2 regions of the Halalkalibacter krulwichiae genome follow, and region 2 is predicted to be linked to the other one. Evidence: a T-box and tRNA genes for the amino acid it is inferred to sense, from the RefSeq annotation. Region 2 holds a T-box; the other holds one or more tRNA genes.
The links. A T-box is a leader RNA that pairs with one kind of tRNA and senses whether it is charged. The one in region 2 lies ahead of pheS (phenylalanine--tRNA ligase subunit alpha), so its partner is inferred to be a tRNA-Phe.
Positions count from the first base shown of each region.

Region 1: it encodes a tRNA-Phe, which carries the amino acid that the T-box ahead of pheS (phenylalanine--tRNA ligase subunit alpha) is inferred to sense. The anticodon was not compared.

Region 1 is NZ_CP020814.1:4,575,125-4,590,784, reverse strand. It holds gene BkAM31D_RS23255 (GntP family permease) at 1-1,277, shown strand, start outside; gene BkAM31D_RS23250 (YybS family protein) at 1,585-2,520, shown strand; gene BkAM31D_RS23245 (DHH family phosphoesterase) at 2,532-4,502, shown strand; gene rplI (50S ribosomal protein L9) at 4,499-4,945, shown strand; gene dnaB (replicative DNA helicase) at 5,158-6,522, shown strand; gene BkAM31D_RS23230 (adenylosuccinate synthase) at 6,719-8,005, shown strand; tRNA gene BkAM31D_RS23225 (tRNA-Lys) at 8,336-8,411, shown strand; tRNA gene BkAM31D_RS23220 (tRNA-Glu) at 8,424-8,498, shown strand; tRNA gene BkAM31D_RS23215 (tRNA-Asp) at 8,512-8,588, shown strand; tRNA gene BkAM31D_RS23210 (tRNA-Phe) at 8,600-8,675, shown strand; tRNA gene BkAM31D_RS23205 (tRNA-Thr) at 8,679-8,751, shown strand; gene BkAM31D_RS23200 (M23 family metallopeptidase) at 8,994-10,427, shown strand; gene yycF (response regulator YycF) at 10,587-11,300, shown strand; gene walK (cell wall metabolism sensor histidine kinase WalK) at 11,300-13,126, shown strand; gene BkAM31D_RS23185 (YycH family regulatory protein) at 13,116-14,459, shown strand; gene BkAM31D_RS23180 (two-component system regulatory protein YycI) at 14,446-15,219, shown strand; gene BkAM31D_RS23175 (MBL fold metallo-hydrolase) at 15,253-15,660, shown strand, end outside.
Region 2 is NZ_CP020814.1:3,359,911-3,375,570, forward strand. It holds gene BkAM31D_RS16955 (endonuclease MutS2) at 1-1,718, opposite strand, end outside; partial or broken gene polX (DNA polymerase/3'-5' exonuclease PolX) at 1,745-3,453, opposite strand; gene BkAM31D_RS16965 (CvpA family protein) at 3,681-4,220, opposite strand; gene zapA (cell division protein ZapA) at 4,222-4,512, opposite strand; gene pheT (phenylalanine--tRNA ligase subunit beta) at 4,730-7,153, opposite strand; gene pheS (phenylalanine--tRNA ligase subunit alpha) at 7,167-8,201, opposite strand; T-box leader at 8,251-8,491, opposite strand; gene BkAM31D_RS16985 (TrmH family RNA methyltransferase) at 8,555-9,298, opposite strand; gene sspI (small acid-soluble spore protein SspI) at 9,428-9,634, shown strand; gene BkAM31D_RS16995 (M42 family metallopeptidase) at 9,762-10,847, opposite strand; gene BkAM31D_RS17000 (dUTP diphosphatase) at 10,917-11,405, opposite strand; gene BkAM31D_RS17005 (sigma-w pathway protein ysdB) at 11,604-11,984, shown strand; gene BkAM31D_RS17010 (TVP38/TMEM64 family protein) at 12,148-12,723, opposite strand; gene BkAM31D_RS17015 (DUF1294 domain-containing protein) at 12,752-13,021, opposite strand; gene rplT (50S ribosomal protein L20) at 13,102-13,461, opposite strand; gene rpmI (50S ribosomal protein L35) at 13,492-13,692, opposite strand; gene infC (translation initiation factor IF-3) at 13,734-14,240, opposite strand; ribosomal protein L20 leader region at 14,340-14,463, opposite strand; partial or broken gene thrS (threonine--tRNA ligase) at 14,963-15,660, opposite strand, start outside.

The DNA.
Region 1 (15,660 bases), 1.2 Mb from region 2:
GTACGAAACTGCATGCATTCGTTGCATTACTATTAGTTAGTTTAATAGTTGGGATTCTAGCAGGAATGCCTTTAGAAGAAGTCATAAATTCGATGCAAAGTGGTATGGGAGGAACGCTGGGTTTTGTCGCGGTTGTTGTTGGTTTAGGGGCAATGTTCGGTCAAATGCTTGAAGTATCAGGTGGAGCAGAACGATTAGCTCGAACAATGATTCAAAAATTTGGAGAAGGAAGAGCGCAATGGGCGTTAGGGATAACAGGTTTTCTTGTTGCAATTCCTGTCTTCTTTGATGTTGGCTTTATTATATTAGTTCCTATTGTTTATGGCTTGGCAAAGAAAACCGGCAGATCACTATTATATTATGGAATACCACTGTTAGCAGGGTTAGCCGTTACTCATAGTTTTATTCCTCCTACACCAGGGCCGATAGCGGTTGCTGATTTAATTGGTGCGGAGATTGGCTGGGTTATTTTATTTGGTGCGATCGCAGGTGTTCCAGCAATGATTATCTCGGGGCCATTATTTGCAAAGTACATATCTAAACGATTACATGTAGTCGTTCCTGATTATATGAACTTAGAAGAAGTAGAGTATGATAAAGAGCTTCCGAGTTTTAAATTAATTTCAGCTATCATTTTAACTCCTTTAGTATTAATTCTTTTAAATACGTTTTCTGGGTTCCTATTAGAGGAAGGTCATATCGTTCGCGCTATATTTACGTTCCTAGGACACCCATTCGTTGCATTAACAATTGCAACGTTGTTAACGTTTGTCTTTCTGGGAACAAAACGTGGCTACTCACGCCAAGAAGTTCATGACATCGCCAATAAAGCATTAGAGCCTGCCGGGATAATTATCCTAGTAACAGGTGCTGGTGGAGTGTTTAAGCAAGTTCTGATTGATTCTGGTGTAGGTGATGTGCTTGGAAATATGATGGCAGGGTCTGCACTTCCGCCACTATTGCTTGCCTTTTTAATTGCTGCAGCAGTTCGTGTGGCGCAAGGTTCAGCTACTGTCTCAATGGTAACGGCTGCGGGATTAATGGCTCCGTTAATTTCAATTTTACAGTTGGAAGGACCGGTTCTTGGTCTAATGGTTATTGCAATTGCATCAGGGGCCACGGTTCTGTCACACGTTAATGATTCTGGGTTCTGGTTAGTCGGACGCTATTTTGGCTTAACGGTAAAAGATACACTAAAAACATGGACTGTTATGGAAACTTTAATTGGTTTGGTAGGATTAACAGTAGCACTGATTTTAGGGATGTTCATCATTTAATCATTTACAATAGAAGGAGCGTTTCAATAGGTCGAAAGCAGATCTTTTGAGGCGTTCCCTTTTCTTTATTTAGAGATGGTATGAATAGCTATGTATTCATGCCGCTACAACAAGCATCATTCATACAATGGAAGCAACGCTAAACTTTACCTGAGCTTTTCTTTTTGTTTGGACAACCTGCTGTTTACTTCGGTTTTTACTGACGGAAAACGCTGGGCATTAGGAAGGGCAATTTTGTAAAACTTTAATTTTATGTGTAAGTGCGCTAAAATAGACAAGGATAAGAGTGTTTAAAAGAGGTGTCTATGTGAAGAATACAAGAACACTAACAGAAGGTGCACTTCTTGCCTCTGTTTTTGCAGTAATCTTATTACTGACAACATATGTTCCTTTTGTGGGGATCATTACGGTTTGGGCGTTGCCTGTTCCGTTTGTTATTTTTACAGTTCGACGAGGTTTAAAGCCAGGACTTATGCTGTGGGTTGTTTCCTTGTTATTAGCTTTTCTGATTGGAGGACTTGTTACGGTTCCAACTGCTTTTATTTTTGGTAGTGCGGGATTGGTTATAGGAGAGCTCTACCGCCGTAAACTATCTGGTTTTTCAGTACTAATAGGTGCTGGTTTGATTTATACTTTTAACATGCTTCTTATTTTCTTAGCCCTCGTATTTGTAGTTGGTGAGAACCCGATGCAATTAGCAGTTGATTTAACAAGAGAACAACTGGAATTTGCAGAATCAACATTAGGGTCGTTTGGGCAAGGAGAAGACCAGTTAGCTATGATGCTTGAGATGATTGATACTCTTGTCTACTTAGCACCTGTGATGATTGTTGGTGTAGGGATAACGCTAGCGGTCATAACGAAGCTTATTAGTTATTACGTTTTAAAACGTTTAGGTCATGAAGTATCTGCCTTACCTGCCTTTCGGAATTGGAGTTTCCCGAAAGCCTTTCTGTGGTATTACCTAATTATTTTAATTCTCGCAATGGTAGGAGCAGAAGAAGGAACAATGCTGTTTCTAGTTATATGGAATTTACTCCCTTTACTTGAAATAGTTGTTGCTGTCCAAGGTTTTGCGGTTATCTTTTATTACTTCCATCAAAAAAAGGTCGCGAAAGTAGTGCCGATTCTTATTGTCGCTACAGCTATATTAATCCCTCCTCTTTTATACATTGTAAGAATCATTGGGATTATCGATTTAGGCTTTGATCTGCGAAAACGTATGAACGGCCAGAAAAAATAGGAGCTGACATTATGCCAAAGTTCTTAATGAGACGGTGGCACGGCTACCACGTCATTACCCTTTTTATCGTTGCGGTTATATTTACATCTATTTTAATATGGTATCAATGGAAAATTGGTGTAATTGGTTTATTTTTGATAGGAGTAGTAGCGATCTATGCCGTGCAAGCGAGAATCTCCTTTGAACGTGATCTTGAAAAGTATATTTCGACGCTTTCTTATCGAGTCTCAAAAGCTGGAGAAGATGCGATTACCAATATGCCAATTGGGATCCTTTTGTATAATGAAGAACGTGAAATTCAATGGGCAAACCCATATATTTCATTGTATATTGCTAGTGATGTCATCGGAAAAAGTCTTGAAGAAATTAATGAAGAGCTGCTGGATTTAGCTAATAGTGATGATAACAGTAAATTAATTGAAATGGGCGATCTTACCTTTCTTGTTTCATTAGAGAAAGATGAAAGGTTGATGTATTTTCAAGATGTCACACTTATTGAAAAGACGAAAGCACGGTATGAAGAAGTACAAACGGTCATTGCCTTTATTCTTCTTGATAATTATGATGAAGTGACTCAAGGAATAGAAGATCAAGTTCGCAGTCGGTTAGTTAGCCAAGTAACATTAGCGCTAAACAGCTGGGCGAATAAAAATGAAGTCTTTTTAAGAAGGACTGCGTCAGATCGGTTTATTGCTGTTATGAACAATCAATCTTTAAATAAAGTCGAAGCGAATCGTTTTGATATCCTTGATGAAATTCGCGACCTGACAGGAAAAGAAAAATTACCGATCACATTAAGTATTGGGGTCGGGACAGGGGAGGACTCATTGCGTGAGCTCGGTTTATTAGCTCAGTCTAGTCTAGACTTAGCACTGGGACGCGGTGGAGACCAAGTAGCTATCAAGAAGAAAAACGGAAAGGTGACGTTCTATGGTGGGAAGTCGAACGCATTAGAAAAGCGTACGAGGGTAAGAGCTCGGGTGATTTCACATGCGTTACGTGATTTTGTACTTGAAAGTGAAAAAGTATATATAATGGGCCATAAACAACCTGATATGGATGCAATTGGTGCAGCAATTGGTGTTCAAAAGATTGCTGAGGTAAATGGCAAAGAGGCTTCTATCATTTTCGACTATCATGATATTGGTCACGATGTCCAAAAATTAATGGAAGAAGTCGAGAATCACGATGACCTTTGGTCAAAATTTATTACCCCTACAGATGCTTTGGAGGAAGTGACTCCAGGTACACTTTTGATTATAGTGGATACCCATAAGCCATCACTCGTTATTGAACCTAAACTTTTAACAGAAGTAGAACGAATCATTGTCTTGGACCATCACCGTCGAGGAGAAGAATTTATTAAAGATCCGGTCCTTGTCTATATGGAACCATACGCATCATCTACAGCAGAACTGGTAACGGAGCTACTGGAATATCAACCGAAAAAGTTGAAAATGGATCGTCTTGAGGCGACTGCGATGCTAGCTGGTATAATTGTTGATACGAAAAGCTTTGCTGTTCGTACTGGCGCGAGGACGTTTGATGCAGCTTCTTTCTTAAGGTCGAATGGGGCCGATACAACACTTGTTCAAACTTTGTTGAAAGAGGATTTAGAACAATATGTAACACGAGCAAAACTAATTGAGACAGCAGAATACTATCGGAATGGACTAGCCATTGCAATGGCTGATGAGGGAGAGTCCTATAGTCAGGTTGTAATAGCCCAAGCTGCTGATACGCTTTTAACGATGAAAGGAACGATTGCTTCTTTTGTGATTTCAATGCGCAAAGATGGAATCATTAGCATTAGTGCTCGGTCCTTAGGAGAAGTAAATGTTCAATTGATTATGGAACGTTTAAATGGGGGAGGGCATTTAACCAATGCAGCAACTCAGCTCAAAGATGTAACGTTAGATGAAGCAAAGGAACAGCTTCAGGCTGCAATTGATGATTATTTAGAAGGGGGAAAACAAAAATGAAAGTAATTTTCTTAGCTGATGTAAAAGGGAAAGGGAAAAAGGGAGAGACGAAAAATGTCCCTGATGGTTACGCAAGAAACTATTTATTACCGAATAATCTTGCTGTTGAGGCAACAGCAGGTAATTTAAAAGACTTACAAGCAAAAAATAAGAGTCAACAAAAGAAGGCTGAAGAAGAACTTGAGCAAGCAAAAGCATATAAAGAAGAATTAGAAGCAATTACAATTGAAATCAAAGCTAAAGCTGGAGAAGGTGGACGTTTGTTCGGAGCTATTTCCACAAAGCAAATCGCTGAAACACTTAAAAAAATGAAAAAGAAGGTAGATAAGCGTAAAATCCAATTAAATGAACCGATCCGCGCATTGGGTTATACGAATGTACCAATTAAAATCCACCCAGAAGTTATCGCGACAGTAAAAGTACACGTTGTAGAAGAAAAATAAAACATTAGTGAAAAGATGGTTGATTATAGATCAACCATTTTTTCTATGACTCGAGTAAGTGTAAATTGGCAAGACGATTACAAAGAGAAAATAGCCAAAAAAACGATAGATGCTTATAGTAGCGGTTGTTAAAAAAGGTAAAAATTTATGCTTTCGATTAAAGAAGGAAACTGATAGGATGTAAGATAGGTTTCTTAGAGAGGAGAAATAGCATGAGTGACTTGTTTGCAGATCGAACGCCACCACAGAATATTGAAGCGGAGCAGGCGGTCTTGGGAGCTATCTTCTTAGCAGATGAGGCGCTTGTGACAGCGTCAGAACGTCTTTTGCCGGATGATTTTTATCGTGCTGCCCATCAGCGTATTTATCAAGTGATGTTGGATTTAGCTGAGAAAGGTGAGCCGGTTGATCTGGTCACTGTTACGTCAGAACTACAAAATCGCAAATGGCTTGAGGAAATTGGCGGAGTTGCCTACTTAAGTGACTTAGCTAACGCTGTACCGACAGCAGCCAATGTTGATTACTATAGTCGAATCGTTGAAGAAAAGTCTGTTTTGCGGAGATTGATTAAAGTAGCGACAAATATAGCGGCAGATGGCTATGCGAGTGAAGAAGAAGTCGATACGATCTTAACAGAAGCAGAAAAAACGATCTTGGACGTCTCTCAACGGAAAAACACGAGTGCTTTTATTTCTATTAAAGATGTTCTTCTTGAAACGTACGATAAGATTGAGGAGTTACAAAATCACTCAGGAGAAATTACGGGAATTCCAACAGGATTCGTCGAGCTTGACCGTATGACTGCAGGGTTCCAACGGAATGATTTGATCATTGTTGCAGCCCGTCCTTCGGTAGGGAAAACAGCTTTTGCGCTAAACATTTCACAAAACGTTGCAACAAGAGCAGGCGAAAATGTAGCAATCTTTAGTTTAGAGATGGGAGCAAGTCAACTTGTGCAGCGTATGCTTTGTGCAGAAGGGAATATTGATGCACAACGCATGAGAACAGGAGCCCTGAACTCAGAAGATTGGCAGAAGCTAACGATGGCAATGGGAAGCCTTGCGAAAGCTGGTATTTATATAGATGATACACCTGGTGTTAAAGTGAATGATATTCGTGCGAAATGCCGACGTCTTAAACAAGAGCACGGTTTAGGCATGATTATGATTGATTACTTGCAGCTTATTCAAGGAAACGGAAAAGCGGGTGAGAATAGACAGCAGGAAGTTTCAGAGATTTCCCGTACACTGAAACAAATTGCACGTGAGCTGGAAGTTCCAGTTATTGCATTGTCTCAGTTATCACGTGGAGTTGAATCAAGACAAGATAAACGTCCAATGATGTCTGATATTCGAGAATCGGGAAGTATTGAGCAGGATGCTGATATCGTTGCTTTCTTATATCGTGATGACTATTATGATAAAGAGACGGAAAACCAAAATATTATTGAAATTATTATTGCTAAGCAACGTAATGGTCCAGTAGGAACGGTTGAGTTAGCCTTTGTTAAGGAATATAATAAATTCGTGAATTTAGATAGACGACATGATGAACGAGATATGCCTCCAGGTGCTTAAAATAGGAAGAGGATAACCAAAGTTAGAATGGTTATCCTTTTTTTATTGCAATGCTGCAATTTTAAACGAACAAATGAGCCGGTTGATCTCGTTAATGTTCGTGTTTTTGATTGACGTTCGTTTTTGTAGTTGGTATACTTATCATTAGCTTTGGAAATAGATAAACTAGCTATAGTAGTTAATGGAGGTGCATTACATGTCATCAGTTGTTGTTGTTGGTACACAGTGGGGTGATGAAGGGAAAGGAAAGATCACTGATTATCTTTCTGAAAAGGCTGAAGTTGTTGCCCGTTACCAAGGTGGAAATAACGCAGGACATACGATTGTATTTAATGGAGAGAAATACAAGCTTCATTTAATTCCATCAGGGATCTTTTATAAAGACAAAAGCTGTGTAATCGGAAACGGTATGGTTATTGATCCGAAAGCACTTGTCGAAGAGTTAGCATACCTCCATGAGCGTAATGTGGATACTAGCAACCTTCGTATTAGTAACCGTGCACACGTAATTCTTCCTTATCACTTGAAATTAGATATCGTTGAAGAAGAACGTAAAGGTGCTAACAAAATTGGTACAACGAAAAAAGGAATCGGGCCAGCTTATATGGATAAAGCAGCTCGTATTGGGATCCGTATGGCCGATTTACTTGATAAAGAAGTTTTTGAAGAAAAGCTAGAACGTAACCTTGCTGAAAAGAACCGTCTATTTGAGAAATATTATGAAGTTGACGGGTTTACAAAGGAAGAAATTCTAGAGGAGTATTATGAGTATGGCCAACAGGTTGCCAAATACGTAGTTGACACGTCTGTCGTTTTAAATGATGCGTTAGATGAAGGACGTCGTGTGCTTTTTGAGGGCGCTCAAGGGGTTATGCTTGATATTGATCAAGGTACTTATCCATTCGTTACGTCATCTAACCCAATTGCAGGTGGAGTTACAATTGGCTCTGGTGTAGGTCCTTCTAAAATTAATCATGTTGTTGGTGTCTCAAAAGCTTATACGACACGTGTAGGTGATGGTCCATTCCCAACTGAATTACATGATGAAATTGGTGACTTAATCCGTGAAGTAGGAAGAGAATACGGTACAACAACTGGTCGTCCACGCCGTGTAGGCTGGTTTGATAGCGTGGTTGTTCGTCATGCTCGTCGTGTAAGTGGATTAACGGATTTATCATTAAACTCAATTGATGTTTTAACAGGTATTAAAACATTAAAGATTTGTACAGCTTATAAATACCGTGGTGAAGTCGTTGAAGAATTCCCAGCAAGTCTTAAAGTTCTAGCTGAGTGTGAACCAGTATATGAAGAACTTCCAGGTTGGGAAGAAGACATCACAGGAGTAAAAACGTTAGACGAACTTCCTGCTAATGCTCGTCACTACATTGAGCGAGTATCCCAATTAACAGGCATTCCATTAACCATTTTCTCCGTAGGCCCAGACCGCAACCAAACAAACCTAGTTCGTGGAGTATTTGCATAGGTTTTAACTAAAAAAGGTCGCACTTTACCTTTTTTAGTTAAAACCGACGCAGTGAACGAAGCCGCTACATGTTTTAAAAGTCCTATGAGTGGTCTTCTCATAGGACGAGTAGCGAGCGGAGTCACTGCCACTTATAAACGTCTGTAAGTTTTTTTAAAAAAACTTACAGAAATACTTGCACAACAAAAAAAGCTATGTTAATATAAATCTTGTCGCTAAGAGAACAAGTTAGTGAAGAGAAACAAACTTCAAAAAATTAGTTAATAATTATTCATCGTCTCTTAATAAAAGATCGGTAATCTACTTGAGCTAATTGAAGTTTTACAATAAGAGCCATTAGCTCAGTTGGTAGAGCATCTGACTTTTAATCAGAGGGTCGAAGGTTCGAGTCCTTCATGGCTCACCACTTTTATAAAGTGGCCCGTTGGTCAAGCGGTTAAGACACCGCCCTTTCACGGCGGTAACACGGGTTCGAATCCCGTACGGGTCACCACTAATTTAATATTGGTCCGGTAGTTCAGTTGGTTAGAATGCCTGCCTGTCACGCAGGAGGTCGCGGGTTCGAGTCCCGTCCGGACCGCCACTTTTATAAGCGGCTCAGTAGCTCAGTTGGTAGAGCAATGGACTGAAAATCCATGTGTCGGCGGTTCGATTCCGTCCTGAGCCACCATTTGCCGGCCTAGCTCAATTGGTAGAGCAACTGACTTGTAATCAGTAGGTTGGGGGTTCAAGTCCTCTGGCCGGCACTCAAACCTGTATGGATATTCCATACAGGTTTTTTATTTATTAATAAATATTTACCTAATTTAACCATGTTTATGACAGGAGTATTACAAAAAGGTATCAATCTATTTTCAATTTAATAGATAAGTACATTTGCTAGAAGGTTATGTTAGAATGGGAAAGGTTGACGAATTATGTAGAAGTGTATGTTAGCTAATGTCAAATGATTGTGGATTTTGACATTGGTTGTTTCTAGGAGGAAAAAATGAATACGTGTTCTATTGGTATTAAGGTACCCGTAAAATTCAAACTTCAAACATTTATTATTACTTTACTAGCTTTATCTGTTTTTGCATTATATATGCCGAGCGCCTCAGCAGAAGAGGACTCGTCCATAAATATTATTTATCATGTGTATATTGAAGGGGAACATATTGGAAGTTTACTAGATGATGAGCCGGTTTATACTTTGATTGAAGAGTTGATTGACTCTCATGCAGAAGATTACCCTGATCTTACTTTACAAGTTGGCGAAAACGTTGAGGTGATTCCTGAGTTTATTTTTGATGAGGGCTCTGAAGCTGGTGATGTACTAACTCAGTTAGAAGAAAAGTTAACCGTTCAAGCAGAAGCGGTTACGCTTGTCATTGATAAGAAACCAGCTGTCTATTTACCTTCTCAAGCAGAAGCGGAAAAAGCGGTTGAAGCTTTAATTACGCAATATGTAAAAGAAGATGATTACGAACATTTTTTAGAAGAGGAAGATCTAGATCATATAGATGTTGGTGAAACAGTTATTACAGATATTGTACTAACAGAGGATATTACAGAAGAAGAAGTATTAGTAGCCCCAGACGATATCGTATCAGTGAAACAAGCTGTCAAAAAGCTAAACAAAGGTGTACTAGAAGAAGAATCTTATCAAGTAAAACAAGGTGATGTGTTAAGTTCAATTGCTAATGACCATGGCCTTACTACATCAGAACTGATTGATTTAAATGAAGACCTAGATGCTGATAGTATAATAAGAGTGGGACAAGAGATTCTTGTTACTGCTTATCAACCATTAGTAGAAGTTTATTCAACAAAGGTCAGTCTAGTAGAAGAAGAGATTGCTTATGAGACAGAAGAAAGAGAAGATGATTCAATGTGGAAAGGTGATACTAAAGTCACGCAAGAAGGACAGCCTGGAACACAATTGATAGAGTATGAAATCACTGAAAAGAATGGTCACGTTGTAAAACGTGAAGTCTTATCTGAAGAAGTAACCAAAGAACCGGTGAAACGCATCGTAACTAAAGGAACAAAGGAAATGCCTTCACGTGGTTCCGGTCAGCTAGGATGGCCGGCTGTTGGTGGATATATTTCTAGTTATCAAGGAAATCGTTGGGGTAGATTCCATAAAGGAATTGATATCGCTAGGCCAAGTAACTATAATATCCTTGCAGCTGATAACGGGACTGTTACTCAAGCGACCTACTCAGGTGGTTATGGGAATCTAGTTCGTATTAATCATAATAATGGAGTTGAGACGCTCTATGCTCATTTAGCCTCCATTGATGTAGAAGTTGGACAAACAGTAACAAAAGGACAGAAAATTGGTGTGATGGGGTCAACTGGTAACTCTACAGGTATCCACTTGCACTTTGAAGTTTATGAAAAAGGACAATTGAAAAATCCAATGGATTATTTAAGATAGGTAAATCGAGGCTGACTCTAAAAGGTTCTTTCCTGTGTAATAGTGGGAAATGTTTCATAGAGTTATCCTCGATTTTTAACGTTGGCTAAGGTAACAGAAGAACGCCTTCATATGTTAGAATGTGAAGTAAGACTAAATAGAATGGGAGAGATCTGCCCAATGGATAAGCGTATTTTAGTTGTAGATGATGAAAGACCAATTGCAGATATATTAAAATTTAACCTTGAAAAAGAAGGTTATGATGTTATTTGTGCTTATGATGGTTTAGAAGCAATAGAGCTTGTAACAAAGGAAGAACCAGATCTTATTTTATTAGATATAATGTTGCCTCATAAAGATGGAATGGAAGTTTGTCGAGAAGTTCGTAAACAATTTGATATTCCCATTATTATGCTAACGGCAAAGGACTCAGAAATCGATAAGGTGCTTGGTTTAGAGCTAGGTGCTGATGATTATGTAACTAAGCCATTTAGTACGCGTGAGTTGCTTGCACGCGTGAAAGCAAACTTAAGGCGTCATAAAGCAACGGCTGCTGAAGAAGCGAACACACAAAAGGAAATTGTGGTAGGTGATTTAACAATTTATCCTGATGCTTATCAGGTGAAGCGTCGGGGGGAAGCGATTGAGTTGACTCATCGTGAGTTTGAATTGATTCATTATTTAGCTAAGCACCTTGATCAAGTAATGACGAGAGAGCACTTGCTTCAAGCAGTATGGGGATATGATTACTTTGGTGATGTCCGGACTGTTGATGTAACCGTTCGTAGACTTCGTGAAAAGGTTGAAGATAATCCTAGTTATCCTGTTTGGATTATTACACGTAGAGGGGTGGGGTATTACTTATCTTCGCCTGAGCAACAGGAGCAATCTTAATGGAAAATAAAGTTGGCTTTTTTAAGTCGATCCAATTCAAACTAATTATCATCTATGTACTACTCATTTTTATTGCGATGCAAATTATCGGTGTTTATTTTGCTAGACAACTGGAAAGTCAGCTTGTTAGTAATTATTTTGAAATGCTAGATGAAAGAGCTAACTTATTAGCTTATAACTTTGCCCAGGAAATGACTAATAATCAAGATGATCGAAGTGGAATTACAGCAAATTTCAATGCGATGCTCCGTGATATTTTTTCAATTGATCATTCTGAAGTTCAGGTTATTGATCAAAATCGTGTCGTTGTCTATACGTCTAACTTATCGAATAGGCATATTATTGGACAGCAATCAACAGAGGTTCGAGTAAAACGAGCATTGTTAGGTTCACCAGATGAAGCTGTGTTACGTGATCCAGTAACAGGTCATAGGATGAGAGTTCTTGCTGTTCCCATTAAGTCAGATGATGGGCCAGTCGGAGCTTTATATATTGAAGCTTCAATGGAAGAGATTTATGGTCAGATTAGACAAATTAACAGTATTTTATTAAGTGGAACCTTTATTGCGCTTGCTATTTCCGTTGTTCTTGTTATTTTGCTCGCGCGAACGATGACAGGTCCTATTGTTGATATGCGCAGACAAGCCCTAAGGATGGGTCGAGGAGACTTCTCCAAGCAAGTAAAAGTATACAGCGGCGATGAAATAGGGCAATTGGCAACATCGTTTAATGATCTTACAATGAAGCTCCAGGAAGCAACCGTGACACGTGATCGTGAACAAAAACGGTTAAAATCCGTCTTAACCCATATGACGGACGGAGTCATTGCAACAGATAAAAATGGCCGCATTATCTTAATGAATAACAGGGCAGAAGAATTGTTGAATTTATCAAGCCACTCTGGGCTTGGAGAGCCTATTCAAACGATCTTACGCTTGCCAGAAACAGTTATTTTACAGGACTTATATGACTTCCCCGACCCGTTGCTGCTCGATTTTAGTGACGATGAAGCGGAGTACTTGCTTGAGGCGAAGTTTTCCGTTATCCAAGAGGAAAATGGGCCGATAAATGGACTGATTACTGTTGTGCACGATGTGACTGAAAAGCAAAAAATTGAACAAGAACGTCGAGAGTTTGTCGCTAACGTTTCCCATGAGTTGAGAACACCATTAACGACAATGAAGAGCTATTTAGAGGCATTAGAGGATGGGGCAATGAAAGATAAAGAGCTTGGTCCGAGGTTTCTAAATGTTACTCAAAACGAAACGGAGAGAATGATCCGGCTAGTAAACGATTTGCTACAGCTATCTAAAATTGACAGCCTTGATTATCAACTATCCTTTGAAATTATTAATATTGGATCGTTTTTAAATGATATTATTGATCGTTTTGAAATGATTGCTCTAGATAAAAAGATTCGTTTCAATCGAAAAATTGCCAATTCACCCGTCTATGTGAAGGTAGCACCTGATAAATTAACACAAGTTCTAGATAATGTGATCTCAAATGCAATGAAATATTCTCCTGAAGGCGGAGATATCAAAGTTCAAATGCTGCAAAGAGGAGAGCATTTGCAAATTAGTATATCCGACCAAGGAATGGGGATTCCAAGGGAGAGTCAAGCGAAGATATTTGATCGTTTTTATCGTGTTGATAAGGCAAGGGCAAGAAGTGTCGGAGGAACGGGACTTGGACTTGCTATCGCAAGGGAATTGATCTTAGCTCATAATGGAGACATTTGGGTTGAAAGTGAGTATGGAAAAGGAACAACGATTCATATCACATTACCTTTTTCTAATGATCAGGAGGGAGAGCATGAACTATGAGCATATTAAGACAACCATTTTGATCGTGTTAATTACGATCAGTGTTGTTTTAACATGGCAACTTTACACGTATCAACCAGAGATTGCCCTTCTCGATGATACAGAAAGATATGTCCCGAGTGATTCGCTCAATGAAGAACGAGAGGAACGTAAGTTGAAAGATGTACTAAAGCCAGAGCAAATTGTTGTCCATCAAAGCGATCAGTTTGCTATGATTCCGAGACGTGACGAAAGTTTTGATAAACTTTATAACAAGCTCCTCCGTTCGAATTTGGATGAGGTTGACTTGTTAGCAACAGGCCCTTTTCCTAAGAGTGTTGAAGGGCCAGGTGTTGAAATTATTTTCCCAGCAGCAATACCGGCTGATTTATTGTTCAGTCTGTTTGAAACAAATGAGAATGAGTTGGTTGTTCCAATTACAAACGTAAATCGAATGTTCCTCTATATAAGTTCAAATAAAGAAGTTCATATGCAATGGCTATCAGGTGAAGAGGAACGGGTTATCGAACTAGAAACAGATTTTCCGGTTGGTGAATTACATGCTTTCTTTGATTTATTTGAAGAATACAAAGCTGTTCGACCAGTTATTGCACGAGATGCAACTACGATGCTAAATGAAATGGTATATATTCCAACAGAACCAATTACTGCACCACGATTATCCTTTCAAACTGTCCCATTATCGATTAATTTCTATAAGCAAACACTCTTTACGGATCCGGGCTCTGTTAAGTATTATCAACAGTCAGATGGAGAGGATTCTTATACTGATGGGAACCGTATCATTACGCTGCAAGATAATGGTTTGTTCATGGAGTATATCAATCCGATCTTTATTGAAACGCAAGAACGTAATAGCAAGCATATTATCCAAAATAGCTATGAGTTTATTAATAGCCATGGTGGGTGGTCAGACGATTATCTCCTTTCGTCTTGGCGTTCCAATGATCTGAGGGATGAGGCGGAGTTTCTTCTTGATGTAAATGGATATCCAATATTGAGTATGGATGGGACAGGTTCAATGGCGCTTAATGTAAGTCGTTCTGGGAATCAAATTGTTCACTACAGTAGGCCTCTCTTTGCACTTGATCATGCGCCAATAGATGTCAGTGATCGTATTCAATTACCATCTGGGCAAGAACTTTTAGAGCGCTTAGAGGAGCCAGAATTTTTTATCGATACAAGGTTATCAAAAGCTGTGATTGGCTATGAAATGATTATAAGAAATACATCATTTGTTACATTGGAACCACACTGGTTCATCCATTATGGAAACCGTTGGCAAAAGGTGACATTTGAAGAGGACAAAGGGGGTTCTAATGGATTGGAGTAGAACGAAGTCGATCTTCATTATAACCTTCTTATTTATCAATACGTTCCTAACGTGGCAACTAATTGAAACGCATAATGTTAATCAACTGAGTATGATTACAGAAGCAACCATTCAAGAGGTTCTAAGGGAAAATAATGTGACCATCGAACAGGAGCTTCCAGAAGAAGATTCATCTGGTTTGCTTGTTATTGGGAAGTTAGTTGAATTTGATGTTGAGCAATTTCCGGTAATCGATGATCAAGAGATTGAACTTCTAGACGAGTACACGGCTTTTTCAACGATAGAAGAGCCATTTAGTCTTTCACAAGAACAAACAAGATCAGAAATTGAACAGTTTCTGACGTTATATGTGTTTCAAGGAGATCAGTATCGCTACGCTGGTTATGATCAAGAGAAGAAACAAATGCATTTTTACCAAGCGTATGGGGAAAAAATCGCCTATACGTTTGATGATCAACCACTTGTTTTGCATTTAAATGAAGACCAAGAAATTATCAGTTACCAACAACGGTTGTTTCATTTTGAGGAGCAAGAGGGAGAGGACCGAGAAATTCTGTCTAGCTTAAAGGCAATTGAAATTTTGCTTAATGATCAACTTATTCGTATGAATCAGACTATTACGAATGTGCAGTTTGGATATTATAGCTTTTTTAGTCCAACAGGTGATGTTCAAGTGTTTGCACCTATGTGGCGTGTGACAGTGGATGGAGAAGTCTATCTTGTTCATGCGACAGGAGGCACCGTCCAGCAGCTTACTTAGTATTAGTGTAACATTGGAAGAGGGGAATGTAAGATGACATTACGCTTTAGTGTACTGGCAAGTGGCAGTACCGGCAATGCTGTATATGTAGAAACAGATGAGCAGCGTTTACTTATAGATGCAGGGTTAAGTGGGAAAAAGATGGATGAGCTTTTTCAAGCTATTAACCGTAACCCTAAGGAATTAACAGGAATACTTGTTAGTCATGAACACTCTGATCATATAAAAGGGGTCGGAATTTTTGCAAGGAAGCATAACCTGCCGATTTATGCGAATGAGAAAACATGGCAGGCAATGGACGGACAGCTAGGTAATTTATCTACAGATCAAAAATTTATCTTTCAAACGGATGAAGTAAAAACATTTGGGAATCTTGATGTTGAGTCATTTGGTGTCTCTCACGATGCAGTAGAACCGATGTTTTTTTCCTTTCATCATGAA
Region 2 (15,660 bases):
TCTGCTTCTTTTAAAATTCGTTCTTTTTCCTTTTCAAGAGCCTCAAGCTGATTTTCTAGATCTTTTCGTAAATGCTCTGCTTCATGTCGGATAGCTTCTGCTTTTTCCCATTCTGACTCTGCTGATTTCTGACTCGTTTCTAAGGAGGCAATCATTGATTCAATTTGATTCGTTTCACTATCAATTTGTTCTTTCGCCTTTTCAATAATCCGTTCATCAAGTCCAAGTCTTCTTGAAATCGCAAACGCATTGCTTCGTCCCGGAACACCAATTAACAAGCGATACGTTGGTCGAAGTGTTTCAACATTGAATTCAACACTCGCGTTAATAGCCCCTTCACGGTTGTAGGCGTAGCCTTTTAATTCACTATAATGAGTCGTTGCTACAACACAGGCACCACGATTATATACATCATCAAGAATCGAAATCGCTAAAGCTGCTCCTTCTGTTGGATCAGTACCTGCCCCAAGCTCATCAAATAAAACAAGACTTTGAAAGTCCACTTTATCTAATATATCGACAATATTTGTCATATGAGAAGAGAAGGTACTTAGACTTTGTTCAATTGATTGTTCATCACCAATATCAGCAAAGACTTGCTTAAATACAGCTACTTCAGATTCCTCTTCAACAGGAACATGTAGTCCAGATTGAGCCATCAACGTTAGTAGTCCGACTGTTTTCAATGTGACCGTTTTTCCTCCGGTATTTGGACCGGTAATAATGAGTGAACGATACGAATCTCCTAATTCTACATCAATCGGTACGACCTCACTTTGGTCTAAAAGCGGATGTCGGGCTCTTTTTAAATAGAGAAACCCTTTCTCGTTAAGCTTTGGTTCTGTTGCTTTAATAAGTTTTGCATAGCGAGCTTTGGCAAAAATAAAATCAAGAACAGCCAAAATAGTTAAGTTAGACAGAAGTTCTTCGGCCACTTCAGCCACTTGTGTTGATAAATGGGCAAGAATTCTTTCAATCTCTTTCTTTTCTTTCACCTTTGCTTCTCGTAATTGATTATTTAGTTGCACAATGGCTTGAGGTTCAATGAAAAGTGTCGCACCCGAAGCTGATTGATCGTGAACAATTCCGCCGAATGAGCTTCGATACTCTTGCTTAACAGGAATGACAAAGCGATCATTTCGAATCGTTACAATCGCATCTGAAAGCATTTTCTGTGAGCTTGATGAACGTGTTATACTCTCAAGTTTTGACCTGACAGAGGACTCATAACTTCTTACTTGTGAGCGTATCGTTCTAAGCTCTGGACTTGCTGAATCCATAACATGACCATTATCATCAATACATTGTTTAATTTCTCGTTCGACATCAGTTAATGGCTCTAACTTATTGGCATATTCATATAAAAGAGGCAATTCAATCTCTTCTTCTTCAACCATTGTTATGATGAATTTTCTTAGTCTACGTCCCCCATAGATCGTACTTGCTACTTCCACTAACTCATGCGAAGCAAGTGCTCCACCGATTTGGGCGCGTTTCGCATGAGCTTTAACATCTGAAATGCCACCAAGGGGCGCTTGCCCTTTTAAACGTAATATTTTTGCTCCTTCTGACGTTTCATACTGCCATTTCTGTACCTCTTCTAATTGTGTAGAGGGTTGTAACTCTTCAACCTTTTGTCTACCTAGAGAAGATGACACATGTTCGAGCAATTGCTTTTTCATTTTTTCAAATTCCAACACTCGTAAAACTCGTTGCATATGGTTAAACTCCTTCTCTATCGTCCTTATTCATGACGTTTTAAAAATGATTGCAAACGCTCTAACGTCCATGTATTCATGACCGTATCTGGCTTAAGCAACGCTTTTCTTGCTACACCCGTTCCATAAGACATTAACTCTAAAGATTCCTTATTATGAGCATCTGTATTAATCGCAATTTTCACTCCCGCTTCTTCTGCTTTTTTCAACCAATGTGCAGCCAAATCCAAGCGGTGAGGATTAGCATTGAGCTCCAGCGCTGTATTGGTTTTGGCGGCTAGCTCAATTAATAACTCCACGTCCACATCATAGCCATCACGACGACCAAGTATTCGACCTGTTGGATGGGCAATTAAGTCAACATGTTTGCTTTCTAGCGCAGTTGTTAATCGCTTCATAATCGTTTCACGATCTTGTTGAAATGATGAGTGAATGGCAGCAATGACAAAGTCAACCTCTTGTAGCAAGTCATCATCATAGTCAAGCGTACCATCAGGAAGAATGTCCATTTCAATCCCTGTTAAAATCGTAAAATCATCATACTTTTTATTTAACTCTCGAATCTTGGCATGTTGTTGTTTTAAGCGTTCAACACTTAATCCATTGGCTACTCGCAAGTACTTCGAATGATCAGTAATTGCAATATATTGATACCGTCTTTCGCGAGCTGCTTCAACCATCTCTTCAATCGAATGAGCTCCGTCACTCCAAGTCGTATGCATATGCAGATCACTTTTTATACATTCGTTAGTCACATAAGTAAATGATTTCTCCACTTCTCCTTGATCCTCTCGAGCCTCAGGAGGAATCCATTCGAGATTAAAGTGCGCGAAAAATTCTTCTTCTGTTGCAAACGTTTTGATTTCACCTGTTTCAACATTTTCAACGCCGTACTCACTTATTTTTTCACCGCGCTTTTTTGCAAGCTGTCTCATTTTCACATTGTGATTCTTTGATCCAGTAAAATGATGTAAAGTTGTTGCGAACTCATTCGGTTTTACAAGGCGAAAGTCGACTGATATCGGAAAGTCAATTGCGATTTCTACAGATACTTTTGTATCGCCACTAGCTATGACCTTACTAATAGAATCGAGCTCTAATAATTGATTCCTTACTTTTTCTGGTTCAGTAGTCGCAATAATAAAATCAAGGTCCTTTACCGTTTCACGCATTCTTCGTAAGCTTCCTGCTTTTGAAAAGCGTTCGACTCCGTCCATTTTAGCTAACGCCTCTTCAATCGCATCTGCCAGTGGAAGGACAACTGGCAGAGCTAATCGCTCAGGCCTTTCGCTCGCTTCTTTAATTGCGATAAGAATCTTTTCTTCTGTCTTCTTGCCAAACCCTGCTAGCTTTTGAACTTCTTTCGCTTCACAAGCTTGTTTCAAGCTTTCAATATCAACAACCTGTAATTCCTGATATAACTTGCCAATCTTCTTGCCCCTAAACTAGGGAGTTTTAATAAAGGAAGGAGACCAGCTGGCACTTCAGCTGCTAATTCTCCTAACAAAGTCGATTTACCCGATTGTTTTAACTCCATTATGACTTCCGCTGTTCCTTTGCCAATTCCTTTTAATGTAGCTGGGTTCTCGATTTCGTCTAATGTTCTTTCATCTGCTTCAAGCGCAAGGGCTGCCTTTCGATAGGCAGATATTTTAAAGGGATTATCTCCTTTAATCTCTAAATAAGTGGCAATCATCTCAAGTTGCTTAATCACATCTTTTTTGTTCATTATAATCCGTCCTTTCTTCTTTCCCCATCATACCGATACTTACTGTCTAAAATCAATTAATAAGAAAAACACAGGTATAGGAAGACGTTGAGATATTCTCAAATGTTTCTCACACTCATTCCGTTCAGTTTTCTCATTGAAAAACTTCTAGAAGCGTTAAAAAAGTCTGACCCAAATCATGTAGCTTGTTCGCACATGTTGATCAGACTTCATGTATTCACTCATTCTGTTTCCTATAGTTGATTACTAACCCATAATTGTTTCAACCACTCAGATAAAAATGGAGTATGGTTTAACATTACTTGGACGACTATAGAGCCTTGCATTGCATTTTGAACTAGATCAATTGGTAAGAGCGCCGCGACAAAAAGCAAAACAAAAATAATTAAATATGCTTCAATAAAACAAAGGATTCCTCCGAACAATTGATTGATAGATCTTAAGATTGGTAAGTGTGCAAGAAAGTCCAGCATCGATCCTAATAAATGTAGAACAATTTTTGTTCCAAAAAATAGAATAGCGAATGCAATACCTGAGTAATACACACTTTCAGCATTAAACGTATTAATAATCATCCCTACTGTACTATCCGACGAGAACTGTGGATATGGAACCCAGAGCCTAATATAGGTAGCTAATTCTCCAAAGTAGGTATATGCAACTAAAATGGCAACAACAAAACTAATGAGATGAATGACTTGGAGAATAAAACCTCTTCTTCTACCAATAAAGAAACTTGAAAATAAGATAAATAGAATGAGAAAGCTTAACATATTACTCGTCTCCTGTCGTTCTTTGTTGCTTCACTTTTTCTTTCAACTCTTCGTTTTCTTTGACTACTTTTATATAATCATCAACAATATTTACAGCTGTCAATACAGCTAAACGTGTAGTATCAAGATAAGGATTTCGTTTGCGTATTTCTCTCATCTTTTGATCAACTGTTTGAGCCACTTCCCTTACATGGGAGGGAGACTCTTGACCGACAACTGTATATTGTTGACCATATATAGAAACCGTGACCCGCTGCTTTTCGCTTCGTTTTGACACGGAGAAGCCTCCTATCTACAAGCCAAATTCTTAGCTGACATGATCTTTTAAAATTCTACATTTTATCATACCATGAAGGAAGTTTTAAGGAAACAATCGTTTAGAAGAATTTTTGGAAATGTCTTGATCGTAATCTCCATATTCTCCTACGAACACTGTATAATGAGAGAAATTCATTGTGTTAAGAAAAAAAGAAGGAATCAGTAAAGATCCCTTCTTTTTCTATTTAACATTATCCTCTTAAAGTAGCATCTACATGCTCTTCCACTGCTTTTAACACTTCGTTATGAACTTTCGTTACTTCCTCGTCCGTTAACGTTCTCTCTGGATCTAAATACGTTAGAGAGAAGGCAAGTGATTTCTTTCCTTCCTCCATATGTTCGCCTTGATATAAATCAAACAGATGAACATTCTTTAGTAGATCTCCACCAGCCCAGCGAATGACTGCCTCTACTTCTCCAGCAGAGCGATGACTGTCTACCACAAGAGCGATGTCACGAACCATCGCAGGGAACCTTGGAAGGGTTTGATATACAACCGGTGTCGCTTCATGCTTAAGTAATGTTTCTAATTGAAGCTCGTATACATAAGTCTCTTTTAAATCTAGTTCCTTTTGTTTAGATGGGTGAACTTGACCGATAAAGCCTATCTCTTCACCATTTAATTTAATAAGAGCAGTTCTTCCAGGATGTAAATCAGGTAGCGTCGCTTGTTCAAATAAAATCTCATTATCAATTCCTAGTTCACGGAATAAGTTTTCAAGGATTCCTTTTACTAAGAAGAAATCAACTTGCTTCTTCTCTCCTTGCCAGCCGTGTTCAAGCCACATCCCCGTTAAAGCACCTGCAACCATTTCTTTTTCAGTTGGTTGATTCGTTAACTTCTCTTCATCGCTTAAGAAGATTGAACCAACCTCATATACATGCACATCCTGATTTTTACGATTAACATTGTAGCTTAACACATCAAATAAGTGTGGGATCAAACTCGTACGCATCGTGCTTCGGTCTTCACTCATTGGCATCGCCAATGTTACAGGCGTATGAGTCAATTCAAAAGCAAACCCTTTTGCTTTTTCAGGATTAGTTAGAGAGTACGTAATTACTTGTGATAGACCTGAACGCTCTAGTACTCTTCGCACATGACGTCTTTTCTTTTGGTAATCCGTTAAAGCTCCTTGAATGGTTGCTCCAACTGGTAAGGTTGTCGGTATGTTGTCATAACCAAATAATCTTGCTACTTCTTCCATTAAATCTTCTTCAATTTGTATATCCCCACGACGTGATGGAATCGTAACATGTAATACCTCGTCTTCTTTTTCATACGTGAAGCCTAAACGATCCATATATGACATAGCGTCTTCTATTGAAATCGTTGTTCCAAGACGACTGTTGACACGCGTGACATCAAGGTCGACTGTAGCTAACTCATAGGAGAAGATGTCTTGTTCGACAACCCCAGAAACCACGGTTCCACCAGCTAATTCCGCGATTAACTCTGCAGCCCTTCTACCTGCTGCTAATACACGATCTTGTGCTACACCTTTTTCATATCTTGTACTCGCATCACTGCGAAGCCCTAGATCACGTGAAGCTTTACGAATGGTTGAACCTTTGAAATAGGCTGCTTCAAGTAACACAGTCGTTGTTTCCGAATGGACTTCAGAAGTCGCTCCACCCATTACACCAGCAATCGCAACAGGCTCTTTTCCATTCGTAATAACAAGGTGATCGTCTGTTAACGTGCGCTCTTGATCATCAAGAGTGACAATCGTTTCTCCATTCTTCGCTCGACGAACGACCACTTCTTTTGACCCAAAACGATCATAGTCAAAAGCATGCAATGGTTGACCATACTCAAGCAAGACATAATTAGTAATATCTACAACATTACTTATCGGACGAATTCCCGCAGCCATTAAACGATTTTGCAACCAAAGCGGAGATGGACCGACTTTTACATCTTTAATAATGATTGCGCCGTAATACGGATTGTCTTCTGTTGCTTCTACTTTTACATCAATGTAATCTGAAGCTTTTTCCTCATTTGTATGTAATTCAATCGTTGGAAGCGTAACTTCTTTTTCGTACAATGCTGCAACTTCGTACGCAACTCCTAACATATTTAAACAATCGGCACGGTTTGGAGTTAAATCAAGTTCCAATACTTCATCGTCTAAATTTAAAGCAGCAAGTGCGTCACTTCCCACTTCCACTTCATCTTGAAACACATAAATGCCTTCTGAGTACTCTTTTTGTACTAATTTGCTATCAATGCCAAGCTCTTGTAAGGAACAGATCATTCCGTGAGAAGCTTCCCCGCGTAACTTTGCTTTTTTAATTTTGAAATTGCCAGGGAGAACAGCTCCAACTTTTGCAACAGCGACATGCTGACCAGCGGCAACATTTTTAGCTCCACAAACAATTTGAACAAGCTCTTCTTCACCAATATCTACTTGGCACACATTCAATTTATCTGCATTTGGATGTTGCTGGCATTCCTTAACAAAACCAACCACAACACCAGAAATGCCTTGATTTAATTGATGGACGAAATCAATTTCAATTCCGCCTCGAGTCATCTTCTCAGCAATCTCACGAGCTGAGTGTTCTTTTACATCTACATAATCTTGTAACCACTTATATGAAACTAACATCGTAACTCCTCCTTTACACCCGTTTAAACTGTGTTAGAAAACGTACATCATTCGTATAGAAATGACGAATATCATCAATGTCATACTTTAACATTGCCAGTCGCTCAACCCCCATACCAAAAGCAAAGCCACTGTATTTAGTTGAATCAAATCCACTCATCTCTAATACTCGTGGATGAACCATTCCAGCTCCAAGCACTTCAATCCACCCAGACTGTTTACAAATGCGACAACCTTTGCCATTACACATTCCACACGAAACGTCTACTTCAACAGAAGGCTCTGTGAATGGGAAAAAGCTAGGGCGTAATCGGATCGAACGATCTTCTCCAAAGAAAGATTTGGCGAATTGTTCAAGCACCCCTTTTAAATCACTCATACGAACATGCTCATCAACATACAGCCCTTCAATTTGCATGAATTGATGAGAATGGGTTGCATCATCATCATCACGTCTGAATACTTTCCCTGGACAGATAACCTTCACAGGTCCTTTTCCTTTATGCAACTCCATCGTTCTCGCTTGTACAGGAGATGTATGCGTTCTAAGCAACAACTCTTCCGTAAAGTAAAAGGAATCTTGCATATCACGGGCAGGATGGTCTTTAGGTAAATTAAGTGCCTCAAAGTTATAGTAGTCAACTTCTACCTCAGGACCTTCTGCAACTGAGAAACCTAACCCTAAAAATGCCTCTTCTACTTCTTCGACAACAGCCGTTAATGGATGAGTAGATCCACTTGCTACAGGGCGACCTGGCAGTGTGACATCAATGCTTTCATTCGCTAATTGCTTTTCAATCGCAGCCTGCTCTAATTGCTGTTCTTTTTGTTCTACTTCTGCTTTAATCGCATCTCGAACCTCATTAGCCATTTGACCGATAAGTGGACGCTCTTCTGCTGAAAGCTTCCCCATTCCACGAAGTACTTCTGTAATTGGGCCTTTCTTTCCTAAATAAGCAACTCTAACTTCTTGTAATGCTTTTACATCTTCAGCGACAGCGACTTTTGCTAACGCTTCATCTCGCAACGCTTCTAATCGTTCACGCATTTGAATGCCTCCTTATGTAAACAAAATAAAAAAGAGCCTTCGCTCCCGCAAAAGGGACGAAGACTCGTGGTACCACCCTTAGTTAATAATGTACATAAAAATACACTTATACACTATTATCTTCATTGCTGTAACGGCTAAAACCGGAACACCTTCACAAGTCTCACTTGTGGTCCAGTGTCTGCTCCAGAGTGAATTCAGTTTCCCCTTCCATAAAAATGCTTCCAGTCTAAGGCATTTTCTCCCTGCATGGTGGCTAAAAACGTACTACTCTCTTTCGTTGCATTTGTAAAATATACATTTGATTGTTTTATTATAGAGAATGTTGGAAACAGATGCAACTCTCTTTCACCTTAACTCTTTAAATAATAGAGCAAAATCCCAGCCGCTACCGCTACGTTAAGTGATTCTGCTTCGCCATGGATCGGGATGTAAATGTTTTGATCAGTAAGCTCTAATAGGGATGGGGCAAGTCCTTCTCCTTCATTTCCCATTATTAAGGCAAATTGCTCCAGTGGCTCAACAGCTGTATAAGAACTCGCTTCTTTTAAGGCTGTTCCAAATACTGGAATCATTGCATTTTTCATTCGATTTACCCATTCTTCTAAATTGCCTTTTATAACCGGCAAATGAAAAATAGAGCCTTGAGACGCACGAATGACTTTGCTATTGAATACATCAACACTTCCCTCACCTAATATAATCCCGGTCATTCCCGCTGCATCGGCTGTTCGAATCATCGTCCCTAAATTCCCAGGATCTTGAACTCGATCTAGTAGCAAGTATTGCCCTTCTAATCTCTCTACGTCTGGCTCATTCGGTAAAATGCAAACCGCTGCAATTCCTTGTGGTGTTTCTGTTTCAGAGAGCTCTTTAAGCACTTGCTCACTTACTATAATGATATCTTCATCTTTTAATGACTGTTGATCGGCCTCCTCAGTCACAAGGACATATTCAACCATCTTTGCTTTCATTGCTTCTTCAACTAGATGATACCCTTCGACTAAGAAACGTCCAGTCGTTTCTCTACCTTTTTTCGTTTTTAATTTCTTCCAACGTTTGACATGTTCATTTTTCACTGAATCAATTCGTTTCATTCTCTACTCCTTTAATTCCTCTTTCTCATTTTATCCATCATACCCATTTTTTTCGTCATAATCCAGTCCATGCTGATGCATACTACAAATAGAAATAATTATTTCACTCACAACAAGGAGGATGACAAGATGAGTTTTAATTTACGTGGTGCGATTATGTCTAATATTAAAGGGAGCTCTGAACAAGAAGTTGAGGCAACAATTGTTGATGCGATTCAGCGAGGAGAAGAAAAAATGCTTCCAGGTTTAGGTGTACTATTCGAAGTTTATTGGAAAAACGCAAACGAGCAAGACAAAGATGCTATTTGCCAACAAATTAGTCAAGGATTGCAATAAGTAAGAGGCTGTTTCATAGTCGCTACGCGCCTTGAGATAAGGCAACGACTTCTTTTAAGGCTAAAGCTCAAAATTTCGGGGGCGTTTTAAAAGGTTAAAACTAGACCTTTTGAAACGCCCCCTTTTTTTAGTTAAAAGTTATTTTTTCAACCGTTTCTGTATCAAGCTTCTTAATTACTTCAACGATTAGTCTCACCGTGTTTTCATAATCATCACGATGCAGCATAGCTGCATGTGTATGAATATAACGAGTTGGCACTGTGATTGACAGCGCCGGAACACCGTTTGCAGTTAAATGAATGGCACCTGAATCGGTTCCTCCACCCGCCATTGCGTCAAATTGGTAAGGAATATTATGTTCATCTGCTGTATCTGTCACAAAATCACGCAAACCTTTATGAGAGACCATAGAAGCATCATATAACACGATTTGCGGCCCGTCTCCCATCTTCGCAAGTGCCTCTTTTTCTGTGACTCCAGGTGTATCCCCAGCTATTCCAACATCAACACCAAAGCCGATATCAGGTTGAATGAAATGAGCAGACGTACGCGCTCCTCTTAAACCTACTTCTTCCTGAACAGTCCCTACTCCATAAACCGTATTCGGGTGGTCTACTCCTTGAAGCTCTCTTAACACATCAATCGCAATCGCACACCCGATCCGATTATCCCATGCTTTTGCCATTAAATATTTTTCGTTTTTCATAACAGTAAATTCACAAACTGGAACGACAGAGTCACCAGGACGCACACCAAATTCCTCAGCCTCTTCTCGACTAGAAGCACCGATGTCAATAAACATATCTTTTTTATCAACTGGCTTCTTTCTTGCTTCCGGCGCTAGAATATGAGGCGGCTTCGACCCAACTACTCCAGGGATATTCCCGTTTTTCGTCATGATTGTTACACGTTGCGCTAGCATGACTTGCTCCCACCAGCCGCCAACTGTTTGAAAACGCAAAAATCCTTTATCATCAATGCTTGTCACCATAAATCCAATTTCGTCTAAGTGACCAGCAACCATAATCTTTGGTCCGTCTGCCTTTCCTGTTTTCTTGGCAACGAGGCTTCCTAAATTGTCTGTTGTGACTTCATCAGCAAATGGAGTTATGTATTTTGTCATCACATCTCGAGCTTCACGTTCATTTCCAGGAATGCCATTTGCATCTGTTAAATCTTTTAACATTTGAAGTTTTTCATCAAGTTTTGCCATCCTAATACCTCCTTAATTGTCCTTACTCATTAAGTATACAAAAAACTATTTCGTTGCTCAAATTAATCATTAATATCCTTGGTCTTGCCGTTGATGATTCACTTTATTTTTTTCTAAATACGCTTGCTCCATTTCATCATAACTAAAGCCTAGCTTAAAACCTAACGCAAAGAATGTATCCATAAATAATTGAAAATTCACGTCCGTTTGCTGTTGTTTCAGAGTATTAGCTAAGCTCAAAACTTGTAAGAAGTGCTCAGTTAATGATTCATGTTGTTCAAAAGTCTCTTTTACAGTTACCGATGTAAAACCAAGTGTCAGTCCTAAAGTTAATACAAAATGCAACCCATCGACATACTCTTCTAAAATAATCGAACGTTCAGAAGATGGTTTTCGGCTCCAATATTTAAAGCATCGGGTTTCATTGGCTAGTTCCCCTATCTCCACAATAAAAGCGAGCAATTGTTCTTGAAACATATCTCGCCCAGTCAATTCATGTTCAACCATTATTCGCTCATTCAATTGTTTTTGAATTTTAAACAGTGTTTGAATATCCATGTAAACAACCTCCTCTACCTCGTTATTATAGCGTGTTTTTCTTTAAAGTTGTCGCAAACAAAAGACACTTTTTTAAAAAAAAGTTGCAACCAACTAACTAGTTATTCGTATTACTTAATAGAAGACTTTACTTCTTTAAAGAAAATATGTCAAAATCAATATACATTCATGAAAAGTCCCTCATAAGGAGGTTATCGTATGGTGATCTTATTTAGGTTATTATTATTGATTGCTTTGTTCGTGCTTGCTTATTCTGCTTTTAAATACTTGTTTCATCCAAAAAGAAAATTAGAGCAAGCTCATGAGCGCAAGCAATTTTTTGTATTTGATGATGAAAAAGATGTTCGAAAGAATTTCCTGATTACGTACAAAGGCATCATGTTCGAGGGAGAAAAATATTTAGGAACAACCGATCAATCATTTGAAATTGTATCTATCTACTTATGGGCCAAGCACATCGATCAATTAACCGGTCTTAGCAAAGAAGATTTCCAGTTTATTACAGACGACATCCACTTACGCTATCCCAATGCTAAGATCGAGTGGAAAAGTCCAATAAAAGAATTGCTGAAAAAATAGAACGTTCAATTTAACATAACGAACTCTTGCTTCCTCCGTTTATTTCACCTTAGCTAATGGCTAGCAAAAAAGGTGTGTACCACAGGTCTATTTTGACCCATTGGTACACACCTTTTTTATTTATATCAGTCATTCTAATTCCTATAATATTTCTAAACCGCATTTATGTTTTCTTCACTGCAAAAAAATCATTCCACCTAATATTCGTACGCTTTTTTCTAAAAAAGAGAAATAGAATCGCTAGAAGAATGGCTAATAGTAACGTTCCAACTAAGGGAAGTTCGTGAATCATATCCCCTAAAGCTGTGTATACAATAGCTGGCGGAATGCTGACAAAAAAAGAATATTTTGAATAAGTTTTTATATCTTTTGTTTTTTCAATTAAATACAAGGAAACAATATGAAAATGAACAAATGGCATCAATCTCATAATCATCATTTGCGGAATTGTAAGCTGCCTAGTTTTTAATATTCGTTGTTTTACTTTTGATAGTTTCTCTCTCATGCTTGGAAAAATAAATATTAATCCGTAAAAAACAACACTTACAGCAGTGAGGCCTATGACAGAGTATATGGCTCCATAAAGCGTTCCAAATAAATAGCCGCCTAAAAGACAAATGACCAAAACAGGGATAAAAAACACTTGTCTAAAAACATGGAGCATGACAAAAAAGAACGGAGCCAACCAACCACTTTGTTCAATGAACTGCATTGAACTCTCTATAAATCCCTCCTCCATGCTCTTGCCTCCCCTCTCTCTTATTAATCTATGCTGAGACAACCTGTAAGATGAAGATGAGTACCGCTATTTGGGCAAAAAGGATAATTGGGATTCCTATTGTAAAGCTTTTATGCTTTGTTTTGTGACGAAAAGCTCTCATTCCTACATAAATCCCGAGACTTCCTCCAAAAAATGCTAATAAGAACAACGTTTTCTCTCTTATCCTTCTTTGCCTTTTTTTCGCTCGGGCCTTGTCCATTCCCATTATCACGTATGCTAGTAAATTAACTGCAAACAAATAGACAGTTAGAATCATGATAGAATCCCCCAATTATCCTTTTTAGTAAGGACCTAAACCTATATAAAAAAGCGCGACAAATGCCGCGCTTTTATTATTTATGCATTAAGGCTTGCTTTTGCTTTTTCAGCAAGTTGTGCAAATGACTTTTCGTCAGTTACGGCAAGTTCAGCAAGCATTTTACGGTTAACATTGATTTCAGCAAGCTTTAATCCGTGCATGAAACGGCTGTAAGAAAGACCATTTACACGAGCAGCTGCGTTGATACGTGTGATCCATAATTTACGGAAGTCACGTTTTTTGTTGCGACGATCACGGTAAGCATAAAGTAATGACTTCATTACCTGACCTTGTGCAGATTTAAATAATGTATGTTTTGAACCGTAATAACCTTTAGCTAACTTTAGAACTTTTTTACGACGACGACGAGCGACATAACCGCCTTTTACTCTTGGCATCGAAGTTCCCTCCTTCTATCAAACGATCAATTATTTTTTGTACGTTAACATTGAGCGGATACGCTTGAAATCACCAGAATGAACCATTCCAGCTTTGCGTAGCTTACGCTTTTGCTTTTGTGATTTGTTACCGAATAAGTGACTAGTGAATGCGTGTGCGCGCTTTAGCTTCCCAGAACCAGTCTTTTTGAAACGCTTAGCAGCACCACGGTGAGTTTTCATTTTTGGCATAACTCAGGTCCTCCTTTAATCTTGTTACATAGCTTAAGATATTACTTTTCAGCAGCTTTAGGTGCGAGCATTAAGAACATGCTGCGCCCTTCCATCTTAGGCATTGATTCAACAACTGCAATATCTTCACATTCTTTTGCAAGACGCTCAAGTACTTTCCGTCCAATTTGAGAGTGAGTAATAGCACGTCCACGGAAGCGGATCGCAACTTTTACTTTATCTCCTTTTTCAAGAAACTTACGAGCGTTGCGAAGCTTTGTATTAAAATCATTGTCTTCAATCGTTGGGCTTAAACGAACCTCTTTAACATTGATGACTTTTTGATTTTTACGAGCTTCTTTTTCTTTCTTTTGTTGTTCATAACGGAATTTTCCGTAGTCCATAATACGACACACAGGTGGTTTCGCATTTGGAGCAACACATACTAAATCAAGGTTTACATTACTCGCCATCTCAAGAGCTTCTTGCTTTGACTTAACGCCGATTTGATCACCGTTTGCTCCAATAAGACGTACTTCGCGTGCACGAATCCCTTCATTGACCAACATGTCTTTACTAATAGTGAGCCACCTCCAAAGGATTTTAACGAACCAAAGCAATTTTTCCGCATCGCCAATGTATTACACTAGCATATTGCACCTCATTTAAGTACAAAAAAAGTGCGGGCGCAATACGCCCACACTAATTCCATTTATCCAAAAATGAAACGTTTTTACCTGTAAACTGCATATAGCGTCATCAGGTGAGAAGCGGGCGCTTCTTCTTGCTTTGTTTCTAATGTTTAATTGTTTACTAAACGACTATAACATACCCACTGAAAGGTGTCAAATCCTTTTTAGTGCTCGACCTATATTATTTTAACTCCTAACCTTCTAGAAAGCAATGACTTATTTTCATAAAGTTAGATAGAGGTTTTTCCAAATACGGAAAAAACCGATATTCTCGAGATTTTCCCCACCAGGTAAAGATCGACCTGGCGGTAGCATTTTCAATGAAGCGACGATGGCTTCTCTCGCTGCGCGTCTTTTTGAGAAGTTCGCTCAAAAAGACTTAAAACCTTGCAGCGGCTCCGTTCATCGCTTCGAGATTTTCCCCACCAGGTAAAGATCGACCTGGCGGTAGCATTTTCAATGAAGCGACGATGGCTTCTCTCGCTGCGCGTCTTTTTGAGAAGTTCGCTCAAAAAGACTTAAAACCTTGCAGCGGCTCCGCTCATCGCTTCGAGATTTTCCCCACCAGGTAAAGATCGACCTGGTGGGGAAAATCTCTTTTACTTTCTAGCTTCTGTACTCATTTGGGTTACAAAGTCTTTAAGTGGGACAGATGTTGAGTCTTGTTCGCCGTATTTGCGGATGTTGACTGCTTCTGCTTCCATTTCTTTGTCTCCTAGGACAAGCATGTATGGGATTTTTTGCATTTGTGCTTCTCGGATTTTGTAGCCTAGCTTTTCGTCTCTTTCATCGATTTCAACACGTACTCCTACAGCTTGTAAGCTTTCTTGTACCTTTTTTGCGTACTCAAGATGTACATCGTTTGATACAGGGATGATTTGTGTTTGAATTGGAGCTAACCAAGTTGGGAATGCTCCTTTATACTCTTCAAGTAAGAAGGCAACGAAACGTTCCATCGTTGAAACAACACCGCGGTGTACAACGACTGGACGATGCTGTTGACCATCTTCCCCAACATACGTTAAATCAAAGCGCTCTGGAAGCAAGAAATCTAATTGCACCGTTGATAACGTCTCTTCTTTTCCAAGAGCTGTTTTCACTTGAACATCAAGTTTCGGACCATAGAATGCTGCTTCTCCCTCAGCTTCGTAATACTCAATATCACCAAGCTCATTCATCGCTTCACGTAGCATGCCTTGCGCCTTTTCCCACATGGCATCATCATCAAAATATTTTTCTTTGTCTTCAGGATCACGGTAAGAGAGACGTAATTTATAATCTTCAATGCCAAAGTCTT